Regions from separate parts of the Roseomonas elaeocarpi genome, predicted to be linked through region 3. Evidence: predicted binding sites of a transcription regulator. Region 3 holds the regulator's gene; each other region holds the start of a gene.
The links. Region 3 encodes LexA, which represses DNA repair genes until DNA is damaged. Its sites were predicted from a motif close to TGTTCTANNTANGTTC; they were not measured.
Positions count from the first base shown of each region.

Region 1 (6,736 bases), on a different contig from region 3:
CGCGCCGGTCGGTCAGGTTGGCCACCGCGCCGAAGGGAAAGAGCTCCGCCAGCCAGCCGGGAAAGTCGCCGCCCTGCATGTCGCCATCTCGGGTCGCCAGCGCCCAGCGCGACACCAGGGCGATCGCCAGCAGCCGCGACGGCATGAGCCCGGCGGTCGCTTCCTCCAGGTTGAGGAGGCAGAGGTAGTTCTCCCGCCCCTTGCGGATCACCACCTCGCGCTTGCGCTGCTCCGGGTCCGGGTAGAGCCGCGCCAGCTCCCCGTCGATCTGCCGCTGGAGGTTGCGGGTATAGGTCGAGATCCAGACCGGGGCGCCGTTGCGCTCCGCCCAAAGCGAGGCCGGGGCGATGTAGCCCAGCGTCTTGCCGGTTCCCGTACCGGCTTCCGCCAGGACGACCTGCGGCGCTCCCGGTGCTTCGCGGGGCGCGAAGGCCAGCGCGGCCGCCGAGGCGAAGTCGGCCTGGGCCGGCCGCTGCTCCGCCTCGCCGCCCAGGATTTCCGCCAGCCTGGAGCGGGCCTCGGCGGAACTGACCGGCAGGGAGCCGGGCGGGGTGGGCGGCGCGGTGTCTTCCCAATCCGGCAGGCGGCGCCAAACCTTCAGCGGGTCCGAGGACGGCTTGACCCCTTCCTGCCCGAGGGCCGCCATGACCGAGGCGGCCCAAGGCCAGTCCATACCCTCGCGCAGCCGAGCGGCCAGCACCGCCGCGTCGCGGTTGAGGGGAACGTTCCGCGCCATCGAGAGGCGACGCAGCAGCAGGGTCGCCATGTCCGGCAGCAACACGGCCGCCGCCTCGTCATCCGCGGGCAGGTCGAGGCCGAGCGCCATCGCCAGCCCACGCGGCGTGGGCGGGGCGACCTGCGCGGGGGCGGCGAAGGCAAACAGCTCCAGCAGGTCGAAGCAGGCGGCGAACTGCGGCAGGCCGAGACGCCGGGCGGTGGCGGGCGCGTGAACCAGCATGGGGGGCGGAAGCTCCTCCAGGCGTTCGGCGAGAGCGCGCGCCGGAAGGGTTTCGATCTCCCCATCGGGCGTGAGGAGGGTGGCTCGTCCGACACCGGCGACCAGGGCCGGCACCTGAGGCAGCAGAAGGCGGGGCGTGGCTGAGCGGGAAGACGTCACGGCCGGGTCATAGCGAAGTCGCCGCCTCCCGTCTCGCCGTACCACATTCGTTCCGTAGGGAAATACCTCCGAACGCAACCTGGCCCACGTGGCGGGTCCGAAAATCTGCGCGCAGGATGGCTGCCGGTCCAACTCGCCCCCTTCCGCTCGCAGGGCTTCCCCGGTAGCCAGCTTCCCACCATGCCTCAGTCCGCCAACCCGTCCCTTCGCACGACCCGCGCCTGGCCCTTCGAGGAAGCGGCGAAAGTCGCTGACCGCCTCGCCGCGGCCGGCAAGGGCACCGCGCTGTTCGAGACGGGCTACGGGCCGTCGGGCCTGCCTCATATCGGCACTTTCGGCGAGGTGGCGCGCACCACCTGGGTGCGCCGGGCCTTCGAGGCCATGACCGGCCAGCCCTCCCGCCTGCTGGCCTTCAGCGACGACATGGACGCGCTGCGCAAGGTGCCGGACAACGTGCCCCAGGCGGAGCTGCTGCGCGGCTTCATCGGACGCCCGCTGACCCAGGTACCGGACCCCTTCGGGACGCATGACAGCTTCGGGGCGCACAACAACGCGCGCCTGCGGAGCTTCCTCGACGCCTTCGGCTTCGACTACGAGTTCGCCTCCTCCACCGAATACTACCGCAGCGGCCGCTTCGATGCTGCCCTGATCCGGATGGCGGAGGCGCATGAGGAGGTGCTGCGGGTCATCCTTCCGACCCTGGGGCCGGAGCGCCGCGCGACCTATTCGCCCTTCCTCCCCGTCCATCCGCGCACCGGGTTGGTGATGCAGGTGCCCATGGAGGAGGTCCGCCCCGCCGACGGAACCCTGGTCTGGCGCGATCCGGACACGGGCGAGCGGTTCGAGACGCCGGTCACCGGCGGCCACTGCAAGGCCCAGTGGAAGGCCGACTGGGCGCTTCGCTGGTACGCCCTCGGCGTGGACTACGAGATGTCGGGCAAGGACCTGATCGACAGCGTCAAGCTGTCCAGCCAGATCTGTCGGATTCTGGGGGCGGAGGCGCCGATCAGCTTCACCTACGAGCTATTTCTCGATGCGCAGGGCCAGAAGATCAGCAAGTCGAAGGGCAACGGCCTGACCATCGAGGAATGGCTGCGCTACGGGCCACCGGAGTCGCTGTCGCTGTTCATGTACAACTCGCCGCGCAGCGCCAAGCGGCTCCACTTCGACGTGATCCCCCGCGCCACCGACGAGTACCTGTCGCAGGTGGAGAAGTTCGGTGCCTCGGGCGACGCCGCGAATCCGGCCTGGCACATCCATGCGGGCCACCTGCCCAACGGCGCCGGCAGCCCGATCCCCTTTTCGATGCTGCTGAACCTGGCCGTGGTGGCGAATGCCGAGAGCACGGAAATGCTCTGGGGCTACGTCCGCCGGTACCTTCCGAGCGCCTCGCCGGAGAGCGAGCCGATGCTGGCGCGCCTGCTGGAGCACGCCCTGGCCTACTACCAGGACTTCGTGAAGCCGGCGAAGCAGTACCGTGCCGCCAGCGCCGGGGAGCGCGAGGCCATGACCGTGCTGGCAGACCTGCTGCGCCGCGACAAGGCCGCGCTCGAAGCCCTGCCGCAGGCCGAGCGTGCCGCGGCGATCCAGGATCTCGTCTACGACGCAGGGCGGCGTGAACCCTTTCTGCAGCCGGGCAAGGACGGGCGCCCCGGCGTGTCGATCAGCTGGTTCGAGGCGCTGTACCAAGTGCTCCTGGGGCAGCAGAAGGGACCGCGCTTCGGTGGCTTCGTGGCCCTGTACGGCATTGATGAAACGATCAGTCTGATCGAGCATTCGCTGCAGCGGGAACAGGTGCCCTCGTGACCATCCCTCCGGCTCTTCGCAAGCATGGGCCGACAGCCTTCGGCCTGCTGCTGCTCGTCGGCGCGCTCTACGTCGTGCAGCGCGAGTTGAGGGACCTGAAGCTTTCCGATGTTCTGACCTCGCTCCAGGCAACGCCATCCCACACAATCTGGATGGCGGCGGGATGGACCCTCCTCGCCTACGCGGTGCTCACCATCTACGACCGCCTGGGCAGTGTGTATGCCGGGAAGCCCATTTCCTACTCGCGGACCGCCCTGGCCTCCTTCTGCGCCTATACACTGGCGCACAACATCGGCTTCGCGGCCGTATCCGGTGCGGCCGTCCGTTACCGCTTCTACGCGGCCTGGGGGCTGACGCCGCAGGAGATCGCGAAGGTCATCGCCTTCACCAGCCTGACCTTCGGACTGGGCGGCTTCGCCCTGGGCGGCATCGTGCTGATGACGAACCCCGAGGTCCTCGGCTGGGTCGGCCCCGACAAGCTGATCCCGAACTGGGCCGCGCATATCGTGGCCTTGGTGATGTGGGCGGTGGTCGGGACCTACATCGTGCTGGCCCGCCTCGTCCCGCACCTCAACCTGTTCGGGCACAAGGTAGACCTGCCGGGACTGCGGCTCGCGGTGGCGCAGGTGCTGCTGGCGAGCGTCGACGTGGCCGTGACAGCGATGATCTTCTACGTCCTGCTGCCGGAAGGGCAGCCGGGTGCACCGCCCCTCACCTTCCTCGCCTTTCTTGGCATCTACGTGGCCGGCTACACCGCCGGCCTTGCCTCGAACGTACCGGGCGGCCTCGGCGTGTTCGACAGCTTCATCCTGACGAGCCTGGCATCCTACGTGCCGCTTCCCCAAGCGGTCGGGGCGTTGTTCCTGTTCCGGCTGTTCTACTACATCATTCCCCTCTTCCTGGCCGCCGCCCTCTTTGTCGGCTTCGAGCTCGGTCAGCGGCGTCCGGTCATGCGCCGCCTGCAGACGGAAGCACGGGTCGCCGACACGCTCGAAGCGCCGGTGATCGCGGCCCTGACGGCGCTGGCCGGTCTCGTTTTGCTGTTCATCGGCTCTCTCCCGACCGGGCGGGAGGGGATTGCCTCGCTCGGACGCTGGGCCAGCCTCGGTAACCAGTTCGCTGCTTCCGTGGTGGGCTCGCTGCTCCTGGTCGTGGCCTGGGGGCTGCTGCGCCGGCTGACCCTCGCCTGGTATTCCGGGCTGCTGCTGCTCGCTGTTAGCGCGGGCATCCTGTTCCTGCGCGGAGATCCCTGGCTGGTGATCGTGGCCCTGGCCGCGATCCTGGTGCTGCTCGCGATCATGCGGCGGTCTTTCTACCGCCATGCCCGGCTTACCTCCGAGCCGCTCAAGGGAAGCCGCGTCTTCTCCATCGCGGCCGGCGTACTCTGCTGCCTCGCCCTGGCAGCCCTGGCGCATGAAGGCAGGGTTTCCACTGCATCGTGGTGGCAGGTCGTGCTTTCAGGCCATGCTCCGACCTCCCTCCGATTCGCCATCGTGGCCACCGTCACGCTGCTCCTGCTGGCAGCGCTGCGCCTGCTACGCCCGGCGCGGACGACCGCCAGTCCCTATGACGAGGCCGCACGGTCCCGCCTGATCCGGCTGGGCGCCCGTCATGCCGCCTCGGCCGCGGGCAGCAACCTGGGGGCCGTCTTCTCGGAGGATGGCAAGGCAGGTCTGGCCTTCCGGCGATACGAGGATGTTTGGCTCGGCCAGGGCGATCCGGAAGGGGAGAGCCACGCGCGCGCTGCCCTGGTATGGCGCTTCAAGGACCTTTGCGACGCGGCCGGGGTGGAGCCGGCCTTCGCCGATATCGGCAAGGGTCTGCAGCGCACCTATGAGGACGCTGGCCTCACCGTCATCCCCCTGCCCGGGGGCCGGGCCCTCGCCTGCCGCACCGAACGCGACCCACAGCGGATCATCGCGCTCGTACAGGGTGGGCAGCCGGGCTGAGCGCCTACTGGCTGGCCCAGATGATCCTGTGCATCCAGGTGATGTCGGCGAGATCGAAACTGTAGTTGGGGTGCGCAGGGTTGAGGCTCGCCAACTCGATCTTGCGGGCTGATTGCCGAAGCAGCTCCTTCGCCATCACCTCTCCGCCGCGGGTGCGGACCACCACCCGGTCCCCACGCCGAATGGGGGCGGCCGGTGACACGATGATTGTGTCGCCGTCACGAAACACCGGTTCCATCGATTCGCCGGAAATCTCCAGCGCGTAGGCGTTCGGGTCCGAAACCTCCGGCACGCTGATCTCATCCCAGCCGGCGCCGACAGGGTAGCCGCCATCGTCGAAGTAGCCGGCACTGCCAGCCTGGGCGAGCCCGATCAACGGGATGCGACGTGCTGGCCGCACGACTCCGCGGAAGTTCGTGGGCACCCCGGTGACCAGTCCTGCGAAGGTGTCGATTCCACTGTTTGTCGCCTCCAGGATTTTGGCCAGGCTTTCCGTGGAGGGCCAACGAGCCCGCCCATCAGGGCCTGTGCGCTTGGAAGGGTTGAAGGCGGTCGGGTCGAGACCGGCCTTGCGCGCCAAACCGGAAGCGGAGAGCCCGTTCTCGGCGGCCAGCGCGTCGATCGCGCGCCAAATATCGTTGTGCTCCATGGGCCTCTTATCCTAGGTGGAGATTCTGGAGGCAATAGGAAGTTTATCTTAACCGCTGATTGACGACCGACGGCTTTCAAGCAATGTTCCCATTATGTTCAACCCTGAGGCGAGGACAGCCCCCCGATGACCACCGCCGCTCACCGCGCCACGTCGCATTCTGCCTATGCAAGCATCACCAAGGCGGAACCTTTTCACAGCGCCGAGGAGGCTTGGCTCTGGACCATGGCCGCCCTTGTTGCGCGACGCGACGGAGCCCGAATCGTCGCCGGCCGCGGAAGCGTGGTTCGGCCCTGCGAGCCGGATGATGTCGTGAAGTGCCTCGACCGCTTGTACCGGCAGCGCCGGGTCGACCTGACCCACGCCCGTATCCTGCGCATCTGGGGAGAGCGCGGCGAGGCGCCGAGCGCGACCCACCCGCGTGACCGGCACGATCACCGGCTGTGGCGTGAAGCGCTCGACCGCCTCGAATGGTCCCTGCGGGTGAAGGGTATCGTGGCGGGTAACCAGGGCAGCCTGGTGGTCGGGGACAGCAACGTGGTGCAGTTAGATCCGGCCGGACGGCGTTGAGCGGCCTTTCCGCGCGCAGCACACCGCCAGCAGCTCCGGGAGAAATCCCGGAGCCTTCGGCGACTCGTCCGGCGCACCGCAGGCGTGGTCTCGAGGAGCAGCAGCAGGCCTGGATCGTGTTCGGCGGCGCGGCCGATCAGTTCTGGCTCCGGTTGTTGAAGCCGGGCTTCCGACACTGCTTCGCCGCACTGCGCGACGCCGAGGGATGGACCATCCTAGACCCTCTTTCGGGTCGGCTCTTGGTGACCCGGCTCGACCTCCCGGCCAGCTTCGACATGCCCGGCTTCTGGCAACGCTCGGGTCTGGTCGTGTGCGGACCGTTGCCTTTGGGGCGTCCCCGTCCCGGCCTGCCACCCTTCGGGATCCTCTCCTGCGTCGCGCTTTGCCGCAGCACACTAGGACCAAATGCCCCATTTGCGCTGACGCCCTACGGTTTGCATCGTGCTCTTAACAGAAAGTTTCAGGACCTAGGAAAAACTTCTTGACTTCGTACTGCGGACCTGTCTAAAACCACTTCATCAACGGGCGAGTTGCGCCCACGTCCTTCCCCGCCGTCCTGCAAGGCTCGCTTCGAGGTTTCGAAGCGAGCCTTTCTCGTTGTGGCGGGGTGTTTCTTCTTTGCAGGAGAGCATCAGAGCATGGGTA
Region 1 covers NZ_JBHLUN010000005.1:262,916-269,651, reverse strand. Annotated here, with positions in the region: gene ACFFGY_RS06870 (ATP-dependent DNA helicase) at 1-958, opposite strand, end outside; gene ACFFGY_RS06865 (lysine--tRNA ligase) at 1,298-2,923, shown strand; gene ACFFGY_RS06860 (phosphatidylglycerol lysyltransferase domain-containing protein) at 2,920-4,872, shown strand; gene ACFFGY_RS06855 (S24 family peptidase) at 4,877-5,521, opposite strand; gene ACFFGY_RS06850 (hypothetical protein) at 5,648-6,091, shown strand; gene ACFFGY_RS06845 (hypothetical protein) at 6,730-6,736, shown strand, end outside.
Region 1: the regulator LexA is predicted to act here: its motif matches at 5,606-5,621, upstream of ACFFGY_RS06855 (S24 family peptidase).

Region 2 (6,736 bases), on a different contig from region 3:
CTGCCCGGCGGCGCGCGGGAGGGGAGCAGGGGAGGCGACGGATGCAGGAGTTGCTGGCGCAGGCGGCGGAGGTGGCGGCCCGGCTCAGGGCGCGCGGCGACACCCTGGCGGTGGCCGAAAGCTCGGCGGGCGGGCTGCTGTCGGCGGTGCTGCTGGCGCAGCCGGGGGCCTCGGCCTTCATGCTGGGCGGGGCCGTGGTCTACACCGCCGCGGCCCGCGAAGCGCTGCTGGGCATCACGCCCGAGGATATGGCCGGGATGCGTTCCGCCAGCGAACCCTACGCGCTGCTGCTGGCACGCCGGGCGCGCGATCGGCTGGGGGCGAGCTGGGGGCTGGCGGAAACCGGCGCGGCAGGGCCCGCGGGCAACCGCTACGGCGACGCGGCCGGGCACAGCTGCGTGGCCATCGCCGGGCCGGTCGAGATGGTGCGGACGATCGAGACCGGCGCGGCGGAGCGGGAGGCCAATATGCGGGCCTTCACCGCCGCCGCGCTGCAACTGCTGGGGGAGCATCTGTAAGGGGCGCCCATTCCCCGGGGGCGCGGGCGCGCGCCGCGGATGACGCGGAAAGCCGTTCTTATTGCGGCGGCTCCGTTTCTGATTGGTGCCGACACGCAACGTTGACGATGCTGCCTTCCGTTGCCCGGGACGCAAGCGTTGCGGGCGCGACGGGGATGGCTGCGGAACGGCGGCGCCCCGGCTGCGGGTGTGGTCTTGCGTGCCGGTCCGCTTCCGGCGCGATCCAGCCCATGGCGCGACACCGGCGCGCGGGCGGCCGCCGGCTGGGTGCGGCGGCGGGGTGAGCTGCCGGACGCGCGCGGCGCAGCTGGGGTGGCCCTGCGTCCTGCGCGGCACCGGACAGCTGCGCGCGATCACGGAAGCCGACGTGCCACGCTTCGCCGACACGCGGTGGTGCGCGCACTGAGGCACGGGATGTCGGAAAGCAGCCGCGCCGGAACAAAGGGCGATGCGCCGGGCGGCACGAGGAGGGAGGGGATCGGGAATGAGGATGCGGATGCTGGCGGCGTCGCTGCTGTTCATTGGGGCGGGCACGGCCCTGGCGCAGGACTGGACGCCACCCACCGTCGTGCCGGCCGACGCGCGCCACTGGAACAGGATCAACGACCTCGTCGTGGCGCAGGTCGCGGGCGATCGCAACGCGGCAGGCTCGCTCTACGCCAGCCACGTCACCTATCCGAAGGGTGTGCGCAACCTGCCCCATACCCATCCGGACGCGCGCATCGTCACCGTGCTGTCGGGCACCTTCTACCAGGGCTTCGGCGGCACCTTCGATGAGGCGAAACTGCAGGCCCTGCCGCCGGGCAGCGTCGTGGTGATCCCGGCCGGCACGCCGCACTACGGCATCGCGCGCGACGGCGACGTGACCTTGCAGGAAGTTGGCATCGGTCCGACCGCGACGACGCCCTGGGCCGCCGCGGCGCGGTAGGGCTGTTCGGGTGCCAATCCGGGGGAGCATGGCCGTTGCCAGATGTCGCGCTGGTGGTGCGTCCCGGGGGAGAGAAGGAATTCTCTCCCCCGGACCCCCACTCATCTTTTTCCGGGACGCTGCCGCGGGAACGGTGCAGGCCCGTCGCGGTACGGCGGCCGCTGGTACTGCTGAAACGGTTAAAGCGTCCTGTCAGCGCTTGCTGACACGTCCCTCGCTCCGGCTCCAGGAGCCGGAGCGCACGGCCCTGGCCACGTTCCTGCGGCAGCATCCCGGAAAAAGATGAGGGGCGAGGGGTTCGGGGAGGGGGAGAACTCCTTCTCCCCCTCCCCGTCAACGGTGCCGGGCGGCGCTCCCTCCTCAGGCCACGCGGACGAGCGCCGGTGTCGCGGCCTGGCCCCGGACTTCCGCTTCCTCCGCCTCGGCTGCCAGGATCGCGCGGGTGAGCGCGTCGCGCAGCGCCCGGGCGCTGTCCAGCGTCATCTCCACCGCGGCGCGGGCGCCGGGTTCGAGCGCGGTGTTGAGGAAGTCCAGCGTGATCACGTCGCCCAGCGGCGCGTGGCGCGCGTGGTCGTAGGCGACCACGGTGCGGCTCAGCGGGAACCAGGTGGCGCCGCGCTTGGCCATGCCGTCCGCGGCGACGATCTCGACGATCGAGGTGCACATCGCGGGTGTCCCTTACCGGTCCAGGTTCTGGCGGAAGAAGCGGAAGACCTTGTCCCAGGCATCCATGGTCTGCTCGGGGCGATAGATGGGCCGGTTCCAGTAGAAGAAGCCGTGGCCCGCACCGTCGTAGCGGTGGAACTCGTAGCTCTTGTTGTGCCGGCGCAGCTCGGCCTCGTGCTGGTTCACCTGCTCGGGGCTCGGCTTGCGGTCGTCATTGCCGAAGATGCCGATGAGGGGGCAGCACAGCGACGCCGTCAGCGTGATCGGGGCGACCGGCGTCTTGGGGTTGATCTCCTCCGGCTGCATGATCACGCGCCCGCCCCAGAGCTCGGCGCAGGCATCCACGTCATCGCGCTGGCAGGCATACAGGAAGGCGTGCCGGCCGCCGGAGCAGGAGCCGAACAGCGCGACCTTGCCGTTGCTTTCGGGCTGCGCGCGCAGCCAAGCCACCGCGGCCGCCGTGTCGCCCACGACCTGTGCATCCGCGACGCCGCCTTCGGCGCGGACCCGTGCCGCGACGTCGTCCGGATCACCCTCGCCCGCGCGGGAATAAAGGTTGGGGCAGATCGCGAGAAAGCCGTGATGCGCGAAGCGGCGCGTCGTCTCGATGTAGAACTCGCCCCAGCCCGGCAGGTGATGGATCAGCACCACGGAGGGGAAGGGACCGTCGCCTTCCGGCTTCGCCACGTAGGCGGTGACCGGGCTGCCGTCGTCACCCTGCAGGACGACGTTCCGGCACTGCATGCCTCGATAGAATGACATCGGTGGTTCTTTCACGGTTGCGGGCACGCGGCGCGGGATGCGCGCCCGGGCTCCTCAGCGGGCGGGGCTGTCGATGCGGGTGATCAGGGCGCGGATCTGGTCGGGCGGGATCGCGCCCTCCACCGGCAGCGTGCCGTCCAGCCGGAAGGCCAGGGCGCGGTCGGCGGTGGCGGCGGCGCGCAGGTCGGCCTCCGGCAGGAAGGTCGCCAGCGTTTCGGTGTAAAGGCAGTTCCGCGGCGCGTCGCAGCGCAGGTCGTGGTCGACCTCGCGCAAGGGACCCGGAACATGCCGGCCGATCAGGATGCTGGTGAAGCGCTGCCGGCCCGGCGTGGCGGCCTGGGGAGCGACCTGGGAACTGGCCTGGGTCGCGCCTTGGGCCGTGCCGGACTGGGCCGTGCCGGGCTTGGCCGTGCCCCGGGCACCATCCTGACCCCCGTTCTGATCCCCCTCGCCGGCGCGATAGGTGATCGCGAAAATGGCGCGGAAGATGCGCTGCGTCGGGTCGGCGTGGCTCCGGGCCGCGACCAGCCCCGTCAGCAGCAGCGGATAGGGCGCGTCGGCCGGCCGCTGCTCGATGCGCGGGGTGACGTTGAAGACCGTGTAGTTGCCACCGGGCGTTTCGCTCTCGTTCACCGCGATGGGCTCCGCCGGCGCCAGCGTGGCGATGCCGCCGGCGGCGGACACGGCCGCGGCACGCCCCTGCGGCTCGCTCTGGCTCGGCAGGGAGCAGGCGCCGAGCAGCAGCAGGGCCGTGGCGAGCGGAAGCGCGGGGGCGGAGGATCGGGGCAGGGGCATGGTCTCGGGTTATAGGCGCGGGGCGGGAGCGCGACCAAGGCTGCCGGGCCTTGCCGCACCGGCGCGGAAAGGGGCCGGGCGTCTGGACCTCCGCCGCAGGCTGGGGGAGACAGGGTTTCGTGGAACCGGCCGGGGGCGGCGGTGCAGAAGCGCGAGGATGCGGCGATGAAGGCTTACCTGGCGGGTCCGGACGTGTTCCTGCCCGAAGCGCGCGCCCAGGCGCGCCGCAAGGTCGAGATCTGCGCGCGCTACGGCATCACCGGCCGCCCGCCCCTGAACGAGGATGCGGAAGGACTGGCCGCGATCCAGGCGGATGAGCCGTGGCTGGCGATCTATCGCAAGGACGTGGCGATGATGGAGGAATGCGACATCGTGATCGCCAACCTCACGCCCTTTCGCGGCCCCTCGGCGGATGCGGGCACGCTGGTGGAGATCGGCTGGTTCGTGGGGCGCGGGCGCCCGGTCTTCGGCTATTCCAACGACGGCCGCGGCTTCGGGGAGCGCAGCCGCGACCACCTGCTGTGCGCGGCGGACCCCATCCCCGGCATCACGGTGGAGGATTTCGGCGTGCCGGATAACCTGATGGTGCCGGGCGCGGTGCTGGACGGCGGCGGGCTGCCGCTGCTGGTGCCAGAGGGCGGCGCGGTGCTGCCCTTCGACGCGCTGGAGGTGTTCGAGCGCTGCGTGGCGGCGGCGTCGCGCAAGCTGGGCCTGCGGGGCGGCTGAACGCCCGGCCGGCGGCGCACGGGCCTGACCCCCGGCGGCGGTGTGTGAGGCCCGATGGCCGCACGACCACCGGGAGCGCCGGCCTGGAGCGGGGGTTTTACGACCGCTGCGAACCGGAGGCGGGTATGCCGGGACCCCCGGCCCCCGACACATGGGTGCGGGGGCCGGTCCCGGCCGCCGGCGCCGGAGGGCTGCGCTTCACCGGGCCGGGGCGCGGGTGGTTCCGAGAACGGGACCGCCCGCGGGGAGGGGTTCAGGCCAGGCTCGGTGGCCTCTTCTCAGTGGTCCTTGCCGCGGCCGGTCTTGTTCTGCAGCGCGTCTATGCGCTTGGACGCCTCGGCCTTGCTGAGGCTGGGGTCGAACTCCTCGCCCGCTTCCTCGCTCAGCGTCTTGAGGTAGCTGGCCTGGGCGCCGGTCATCGCCTCGTCGCCCGTGGTCCAGTTGTCGGGGTCCTTGACCGTGTTGGAGCCGGGCTCCGGATCGGTCTTGGGGTTCTCGGGCGCGCTGTGCTGGTCCTGCTTTGCCACCGTCGTGGTCTCCTGGGTTGTTGTTCGCTAAACGTTCCGCGTGTTCCGGGGTTGCGGCCCGGCATCGCGGCGTCGGACCGTCACCGTCGGGGAACGCGGCAGGATCGGGGAAAGCCTTGCTTCCGGCGTGACAAACGAGCGAATTCCGGTGGGGAGGGCAGGTCCCGGCCCATGCGGCTTGCCCCAGGTCGGGCCGGCAATCCTCCGCGCAGGATTGATGGCCGAAGAATGACGTGGCCGCCATGATTTCAGACCGCCTGGCCAACGAGGCTGCCCTCCGACGGCGTTGCGAATCGGAAAGGCCGCAAGTGGCGCGGCCGCGGCGCAGCCCGGTGACACAGGGTGGTTTTCGCGTGAAAGCATGGGATCGGGTGGCACTGGCCGCCCTGTTGAGCCTGACGGCCTGCGAGGCGGCGGGACCGAGGGGCATGATCGCGCCTGCCCCCATGGTGGCACCGGCCCCGATGCCGGCGCAGGCGATGGCGCCGGGGCCGGCCCGGAACGCCTACGTTCCGGCAAGCGTCTCGCCGATGCCCGATGCCAGCCGCTTCAACAACGCCGAGGAAGGCGCCTACCGCCTCGTGGCGCAGGAGCCGGTGTCCACCTTCTCGATGAGCGCCGACACCCTGTCCTACGCGGTGGCGAAGCGCGCGATCAACGAGGGCTACCTGCCCCCGGCCCAGGCGGTGCGGCCGGAAGAGTTCATCAACGCCTTCCACTACCGCTACGCCGCGCCGCGCTCCGCCCAACGTCCCTTCGAGCCCACGGTGTCGGTGTTTCCGGCGCCCTGGGATGCGACGAAGCGGCTGATGCAGGTGGGGTTGCGCAGCTACGCCCCGCCGCGGGCCGCGCGGCCGAAGCTCAACCTCGTGTTCCTGGTGGACGTGTCGGGCTCGATGTCGCCGCCCGACCGGCTTGAGCTGGTGCGCAAGGCGCTGGGGCTGCTGGTGCCGCAGCTGCGGCCCGAGGACCGCGTGTCGCTGGTGACCTACGCCAACGGATCGCGCGTGGTGCTGGATTCGGTCGCCGGCGACCGGCAGGGCGAGATCCGCGCGGCGCTGGACGGGCTGGTGGCCGGTGGCGGCACCGGCGGCGCGCAGGGGCTGCAAACGGCCTATGACCTGGCCGCCCGGAACTTCGACGCAAGTGCGGTGAACCGGGTGGTGCTGGCCACCGACGGCGACTTCAACCTCGGCCCGTCCAGCCCGCAGGCGCTGGAGGAGCTGATCACCGCCCGCCGCGCCGGCGGCGTCTACCTGACGACGATGGGTGTCGGGCTGGACAACCTGAACGACCGCACGCTGAACACCCTGGCCAAGGCGGGCAACGGCACCTCGATCTACGCCGGCAACCTGGAGGATGCGCGCCGCGCGCTGGTGGAGGACTTTTCCGCCAACATCGTGCCGGTGGCCGACGACGTGAAGCTGCAGGTGGAGTTCAACCCGGCCGAGGTCTCGCAGTACCGGCTGATCGGCTACGAGACGCGGGCGCTGCGGCGGGAGGATTTCAACAACGACCGCGTGGATGCGGGCGAGGTCGGCTCGGGGCGGGAGGTCACGGCGCTCTACGAGTTCGTGCCGGCCGACGGGGCCGCCACGGCGCCGATCGAGCCGCTGCGCTATGCCCGGCCGCGTGCCAGGCCGGTGGCGTCGAGCGGCGAGTTCGCCTTCCTGCGCATTCGCTACAAGCTGCCGGGCGAGGCGCGCAGCCGGCTGATCGAGCGCGCGGTGGTGCCGGCGGACGTGGTGGCGCGGTTCGAGGAGGCTTCGGAGGATGCCCGCTTCGCCACGGCGGTGGCGGGCTTCGCGCAGGTG
Region 2 covers NZ_JBHLUN010000006.1:110,092-116,827, forward strand. Annotated here, with positions in the region: gene ACFFGY_RS09025 (CinA family protein) at 42-518, shown strand; gene ACFFGY_RS09030 (cupin domain-containing protein) at 1,003-1,446, shown strand; gene ACFFGY_RS09035 (DUF6295 family protein) at 1,807-2,112, opposite strand; gene ACFFGY_RS09040 (dienelactone hydrolase family protein) at 2,125-2,874, opposite strand; gene ACFFGY_RS09045 (hypothetical protein) at 2,929-3,669, opposite strand; gene ACFFGY_RS09050 (nucleoside 2-deoxyribosyltransferase) at 3,835-4,395, shown strand; gene ACFFGY_RS09055 (DUF3072 domain-containing protein) at 4,674-4,922, opposite strand; gene ACFFGY_RS09060 (vWA domain-containing protein) at 5,351-6,736, shown strand, end outside.
Region 2: the regulator LexA is predicted to act here: its motif matches at 4,944-4,959, upstream of ACFFGY_RS09055 (DUF3072 domain-containing protein).

Region 3 (6,736 bases):
GCGCAGGCGGCTCAGCACTTCCTCGGCCAACCGTGCCGGATCGGCCTCGCGGATATAGATGCCGTTGAGGTGCGACAGCTTGGCGTAGTCCATTCGGCTGGCGGCACGGCCGACATCGTGCAGCTCGAACAGCTCGATGGCGCGCTCGCGCGACACCACCTCCTCGTCGCCGTGGCCCCAGCCGAGGCGCAGGAGGTAGTTGCACACGGCCTCCGGCAGCAGCCCCTGGTCGCGGAACTCCAGCGCGCCCACCGCGCCGTGGCGCTTGCTCAGCTTGGCGCCGTCCGCGCCGTGGATCAGCGGAACATGGGCGAAGCGCGGACGCTCCCACCCCATGGCGTCGTAGACCATGCACTGGCGGAAGGTGTTGGTCAGGTGATCGTCGCCGCGGATGACGTGGGTGATGCCCATGTCGTGGTCGTCCACCACCACCGCGTGGAGGTAGGTCGGCGTGCCGTCCGAGCGCAGGATGATCATGTCGTCGAGCTCGGTGTCGGCCACCCGGACCTCGCCCTGCACGAGGTCGTCCACCACCGTCTCGCCGCCGCGTGGCGCCTTGATGCGGATCGCGCCCGGCACGCCCGGCGGCGCCTCGCTCGGGTCGCGGTCGCGCCAGCGGCCGTCGTAGCGCGGCGGGCGGCCTTCCTTCATCGCCAGCTCGCGCATCGCGGCCAGTTCCTCGGCCGTGTCGAAGGCGAGGTAGGCCTTGCCCTCCGCCAGCAGCTGCCGGGCGACCTCGGCGTGGCGCGCCTCGCGGGTGGACTGCATCACCGGCGGCTCGTCGGGCGAGAGGCCCAGCCAGGCCAGGCTTTCCTCGATCTGCCGCACCGCTTCCGGGGTGGAGCGCGCCTTGTCGGTGTCCTCGATGCGCAGGAGGTACTGGCCGCCGTTGTGCCGGGCAAAAAGGTAGTTGAACAGCGCCGTCCGCGCCCCGCCAATATGGAGGTAGCCGGTGGGCGAGGGGGCGAAACGGGTGCGTACGGTCATGCAGGCGCCTTAGCATCCGGCCGCGCCGGAGTTGAAGCGCACCGAACGCAGGGCAGCGGAAAAACACCCGGCGCAGCGATCCTGAACAGTGCGCGCCACAAGTGCCGGTTGCATTGCCCCGCCGCTGCGGGGATTGTCGCGCGCTTGTCGCTCGCCATCCTTCCCGCCGAAGCACCCGGCCTCCGATCCCGCTTCCGCGATGCCGCGATCGGCGCGGCAGCGGCGGAATGGGTGCGCCTGCCGCCCTGGCTGGCGGTGAGCCTGGGTGGCGGCGTGCTGTTCTACTTCGCGCTGCGGGTGGAACCTTCCGCGGTCTGGCTCTGGCTGCCCGCGCCCTTTCTGCTGCTGAGCCTGGGGCTATGGGCGCGGGGCTCGGCCTGGGCGCTGCCGGCGGCGATCCCCACGGCGGCGGCGATCGGCTTCTCGGCGGCCCTCTGGTCCACCGTGGCCGCGCCGCCGATGCCGGACCTGCCGCGACAGGCCACCGTGGTCACCGGCCGCGTCGCCGCCGTCGACCTGCTGCCCGGCGCGCGGCGGCTGCGGCTGGAGGAACCCCGGCTCGGCGGCGGGAACCCGCTGGAGCGCGACCTGCGCCTTCGCCTGCGCGCCGACGACGCCGCGCTGGTGGAGGTCGGCAGCCTCGTGCGGGTCCGCGCCCTGCTGCGCCCGCCCTCCGGTCCGGCGGCGCCGGGCGCCTGGGATTTCCAGCGCGACGCCTTCTTCGACGGGCTGGCCGGCAGCGGCACGGCGCTGGGCCCGGTGGAGGTTCTGGAACACGGGCAGGGTGGCAGCTTCGCCGGGCTGCGCAGCCTGTTGGAACGACGCGTCATGGCGGTGCTTGGCCAGGGCGGCACCGGCAGCGTCGCGAGCGCCATGCTGACCGGCAGCCAGTCGCCCATCCCGCGCGACGCCGTGGCGGCGATGCGCGACAGCGGCCTCGCGCACCTGCTGTCGGTGTCGGGGCTGCACATCGTGATCGTGATGGGCCTCGGCATGACGGTGGTGCGGACGCTGGTGGCGCTGGTGCCGCCGCTCGCCACCCGGTTCAACAGCAAGGCCGTGGCGGCCGTCGCCGGGCTGATCCTGGGCGCGGCCTACACGGTGCTGACGGGGTCGCAGGTGCCGATGCTGCGCTCCCTCGCCACGGCGGCGCTGGCGACGCTGGCGATCGTGCTGGGCCGGCGGGTGCTGTCGCTACGCAGCCTGGCGCTGGCCGCCGCGGCGGTGCTGCTGTGGAGCCCGGTGGCGGTGACCGGACCCTCCTTCCAGATGTCGTTTGCCGCCGTGCTGGCGCTGATCGCCGGCTGGGAAGTGCTGCACCCGCTGATCGAGCGGCTACGTGGCGAGGGCGAGCTCTGGCGGCGCGGGCTGATGGCAATCCTCGGGCTGGTGTTGACCTCGCTGCTGGCGGGCCTCGCCACCACGCCCTTCGGGCTGCACCATTTCGGGCGGCTGCAGCTCTACGGCGTGCTGGCCAACGCGGTGGCGGTGCCCATCACCTCGGTGCTGGTGATGCCGGCGGGCATGCTGGCCGTGCTGCTGATGCCCTTCGGGGTGGAGGCCCTGGCGCTGGTGCCGATGGGCTGGGGAACGGAGCTGGTGCTCTGGACGGCCCGAACGGTGGCGGCGCTGCCCGGCTCAACGGCCACCGCCACGCCGATCCCGGCCTGGGGGCTGCTGGTCTTCAGCCTCGGCTTCTGCTGGTTGTGCCTTTGGCAGACCCGCCTGCGCCTGCTGGGATTGCCGCTGATCCTGCTGGGGCTGGGCGCGGGCGAATTCGCGCGGCCGCCCGACCTGCTGGTGTCCTCGGATGCGCGGCTGATCGCCTTCCGCAGCCTTGCGGGCGTGCTGGCGCAGCAGAGCGGCAGAAATGACTTCGTGGAAAGCGGCTGGCTGCGCGGCTGGGGCGAGGCGGAACTCGCGGCGTTCCCGGTGAGCGGCACGGTCGGTGAGGGTAGCGCCCGCTGCTCCGCGGACGCCTGCCTGCTTCAGCCTTCGGAGGGAAGCACCACGGCGGCACTGCTGCGATCACCCCTGTCCGGCAGGAAGGGCGCGGGTGCCGAGGTCCGGGCGAGCCATTGCGACGACGCCGACATCCTGATCTCGGCGGAACCGATCCGCGGTCGCTGCGCACCTGCATCGCGCGCGTCCGCCACGGTCGACCGCTTCAGCGTGTGGCGCGACGGTCCGCACGCGATCTGGCTGGAGGGCGGTGCCGTCCGGGTCGTTTCGGACCGGGCCTGGCGCGGCAACCGGCCCTGGGTTCCCCCGCCGCCCGTGCCACGGGCGCGCGAGCCCATGGCGAAGACGGACGAGGGCGGCGCTCAGTAGCGGCGCAGCAGACCGACCAGCGTGCCCTGAACCTTGACGCGGTCGGGCCCGAAGATGCGCGTCTCGTAGCGGACGTTGGCGGGCTCCAGCGCCAGCGAGTTCCCCTTGCGGCGCAGGCGCTTCAGGGTGACCTCGTTGTCGTCGATCAGGGCCACCACGATGGCGCCGTTCTCGGCGGTGTCGCTGCGGCGGATGATCACCGTGTCGCTGTCGAGGATGCCGGCCTCGATCATCGAGTCGCCCGAAACCTCGAGCGCGTAGTGGTCGCCGCCCGTCAGCAGCGCGGCCGGAACCTCGACGCTGGCCCCGGCGTCGCGCATCGCCTCGATCGGCAGGCCCGCGGCGATCCGGCCATAGAGCGGCAGCTGCACCACCGCCGCGGCCGCTGCGGCCGCGGCATTGGCCGCCGGCGCGGAGTTGAAGTTCGCGCGGATGACGTTGGAGCCCACAGGAGAACCCAGGGGGGAACCCAGCGAGGCGGGCGCCGCCGTCGCGGGTGCCGTGGGCGTCTTGCCTACGTTCTCCGGCAGCCGCACGACCTCCAACGCCCGGGCGCGGTGTGCGCGGCGGCGCAGGAAGCCGCGCTCTTCCAGGGCGGTGATCAGGCGGTGGATGCCGGACTTCGAGCGGAGGTTCAGCGCCTCCTTCATTTCCTCGAAGGAGGGCGAGAAGCCGGTCTGACGCAGGTGCTGATCGATGAAGACGAGCAGCTCGTGTTGCTTGCGGGTGAGCATGAAAGCACCTTTCCGAGCGCCGTGTCGAACAAAAGGAGAAACTGCGCTGTTCTAGAAAGGTTCCACACCGCCGGTCAAGCGAATCGCCCTTGTAAAGCCGGGATTTCCGCTCACCAAAGGGTCAGATGCCGAGGTTGCCCAGTTCGATCATCCGCACCTCGGCCCCGGCGGGAAGCGCCTCGGCATGCGGCGCGCGGATCACCAGCGCCGAGGCCGCGGCCAGGAGCTGGAGCATGGAGCTGTCCTGGCGGGCAAAAACCTCGACCCGCGGCAGCTCGCCTTCCACCTGTTCCACGCGGGCGCGGAGGTAGTCCTGCCGCCCGTCATTCGCGGGCAGCGCCGTCGCGGTGGCGGCGCGCGTGAGCGGCGTTTCGCAGCGTTCCAGCCCCGACAGCCGGCGCAGCGCTGGCAACAGGAAGAGGATGCCGCAGACCAGGGCGGAAACCGGGTTGCCGGGGAGGCCCAGCAACGGAACCTCGCCCAACCGGCCCCAGATCAGCGGCTTGCCGGGGCGCATGGCGATCCGCCAGAAATCCTGGGCGAAGCCGTGCGGCGCCAGGGCGGAGCGGACGAGGTCGTGCTCGCCCACGCTGGCCCCGCCCGAGGTCACCAGGATGTCGCAGCGCGCAGCCGCACCCACGGTGTCCGCCAGCGCTTCGGCGCTGTCGCGTGCCACCGGCAGGACGACCGGCTGCCCGCCGCCCGCTCGCACCAGTGCCGCCAGCGCGTGGGCGTTGGAGGACACGATGCTGCCGCGCGGCAGGGGCTCGCCGGGCAGCACGATCTCATCGCCGGTGGCCAGGATGCCGACCGTCGGGCGGCGATGCACCGTGAGCCAGGGATGGTTGGCGGCCGCGGCCAGGCCAACGTCGCGGGCCGACAGCGCTCGGCCGGGTTGCAGCAGCGACTCGCCCTCGCGGAAGTCGAGGCCGGCGGCGCGGATCCAGCGGCCGGCGCGGACGGTCTCGCGGACCAGCACGGAGTCGCCGCTCCGCTCCGCATCCTCCTGCAGCAGGATGCCGTCGGCGCCGCGCGGCACGAAGCCGCCGGTGAAGATGCGCACGGCCTGCCCGAAGCCGACCTCACCCTCGAAGGGGTGCCCGGCCGGCGCGGCGCCGATCAGCGCGAGGCGGGCGCCCTCGGTGGCATCGGCGGCGCGCACCGCATAGCCGTCCATGGCGGACACGTCGGCCGGCGGCTGGCTCAGCCGCGCGGCGACCGGGCGGGCCAGGACGCGGCCCCAGGCCTCGGGCAGCGCCACGGTTTCGGCGGAAACCGGCGACAGCGCGCCGAGCACCCGCATCAGCGCTTCCTCGACCGGGATCATCAGATGGCCTCGTAGCTGCCGGACTTGCCACCGGACTTGTGCAGCAGGCGCACGGATTCGATCCGCATGCCGCGGTCGACCGCCTTGCACATGTCGTAGATGGTCAGCGCCGCGACGGTGGCGGCGGTGAGCGCCTCCATCTCGACGCCGGTGCGCCCGGTGGTCTTCACGGTCGCGGTCACCGTGACACGGTCGGGCTCGGCGGCCTCCAGCTCCAGCGACACGGCGCTCAAGGGCAGGGGATGGCAGAGCGGGATCAGGTCCGCGGTGCGCTTGGCGGCCATGATCCCGGCCAGGCGCGCGACGCCCAGCACGTCGCCCTTGCTAGCCCGGCCGTCGCGGATCAGCCGCAGCGTTTCGGGCTGCATCACCACCTCACAGCCCGCCACGGCGCGGCGCTCGGAAACGCCCTTGGCGCCCACGTCGACCATGTGGGCGCGGCCGGACGCATCGAAATGCGTCAGCGAATCGCCGCTCACAGCGCTTCGATCAGCCCGCGCGCGGCGCTCTCGACATCGGGCTGGCGCAGCAGGTGCTCACCCACCAGGAGGCAGCGGGCACCGGCGGCGGACATGCGGCGGACGTCCTCGGGCGTGCGGATGCCGCTCTCGGCCACCGGGATGCGGTCGGCCGGCACCAGCGGCGCCAGCTTCTCGGTCATGCCGATGTCGGTCTTGAGCGTGCGCAGGTTGCGGTTGTTGATGCCGATGAGGCGGGTTTCCAGCCCCAGGGCACGCTGCAGCTCGGCCTCGTCATGCACCTCGGCCAGCACCGACATGTCCAGGCTCCGCGCCGTATCCTCGAGCTCCTGCGCCTGGGCGTCCGACAGGGCGGCCATGATCAGCAGCACGCAGTCGGCACCCGCCACGCGGGCCTCGAAGACCTGATAGGGGTCGAGCAGGAAGTCCTTGCGCAGCGCCGGCAGGTGGCAGGCGCCGCGGGCCTCGGCCAAATCCTCCAGCTTGCCGCCGAAATGCGGGCCGTCGGTCAGCACCGACAGGCAGGCGGCGCCGGCGTTGCAGTAGGAGTTCGCCAGCGCGGCGGGCTGGAAGTCCGGCCGGATCAGCCCGCCGGACGGCGAGGAGCGCTTGATCTCGGCGATCAGGCCGACGCGGCCCTCGCCCACGGCGTTACACAAGGCGCCGGTGAAGGAGCGGGGTGCCGGGGCGTGAACGGCGCGCTTTTCCAGCTCGGCGAGCGGCACGGCGCGGCGGCGTTCCTCAACCTCGACGGCCTTTTCCGCCATGATCCGGGCCAGCACGTCGGGCATCTCGCCGGCGGTTTGGGCCCCAGGGCGGAGGGAGGGGGCGGAAAGGGGAGGCAGCTGGTCCATCGGCGGTTTCCTGCGGCGGCGCCA
Region 3 covers NZ_JBHLUN010000015.1:22,055-28,790, forward strand. Annotated here, with positions in the region: gene gltX (glutamate--tRNA ligase) at 1-987, opposite strand, end outside; gene ACFFGY_RS19215 (ComEC/Rec2 family competence protein) at 1,132-3,318, shown strand; gene lexA (transcriptional repressor LexA) at 3,312-4,052, opposite strand; gene ACFFGY_RS19225 (molybdopterin molybdotransferase MoeA) at 4,174-5,379, opposite strand; gene moaC (cyclic pyranopterin monophosphate synthase MoaC) at 5,379-5,858, opposite strand; gene trpC (indole-3-glycerol phosphate synthase TrpC) at 5,855-6,712, opposite strand.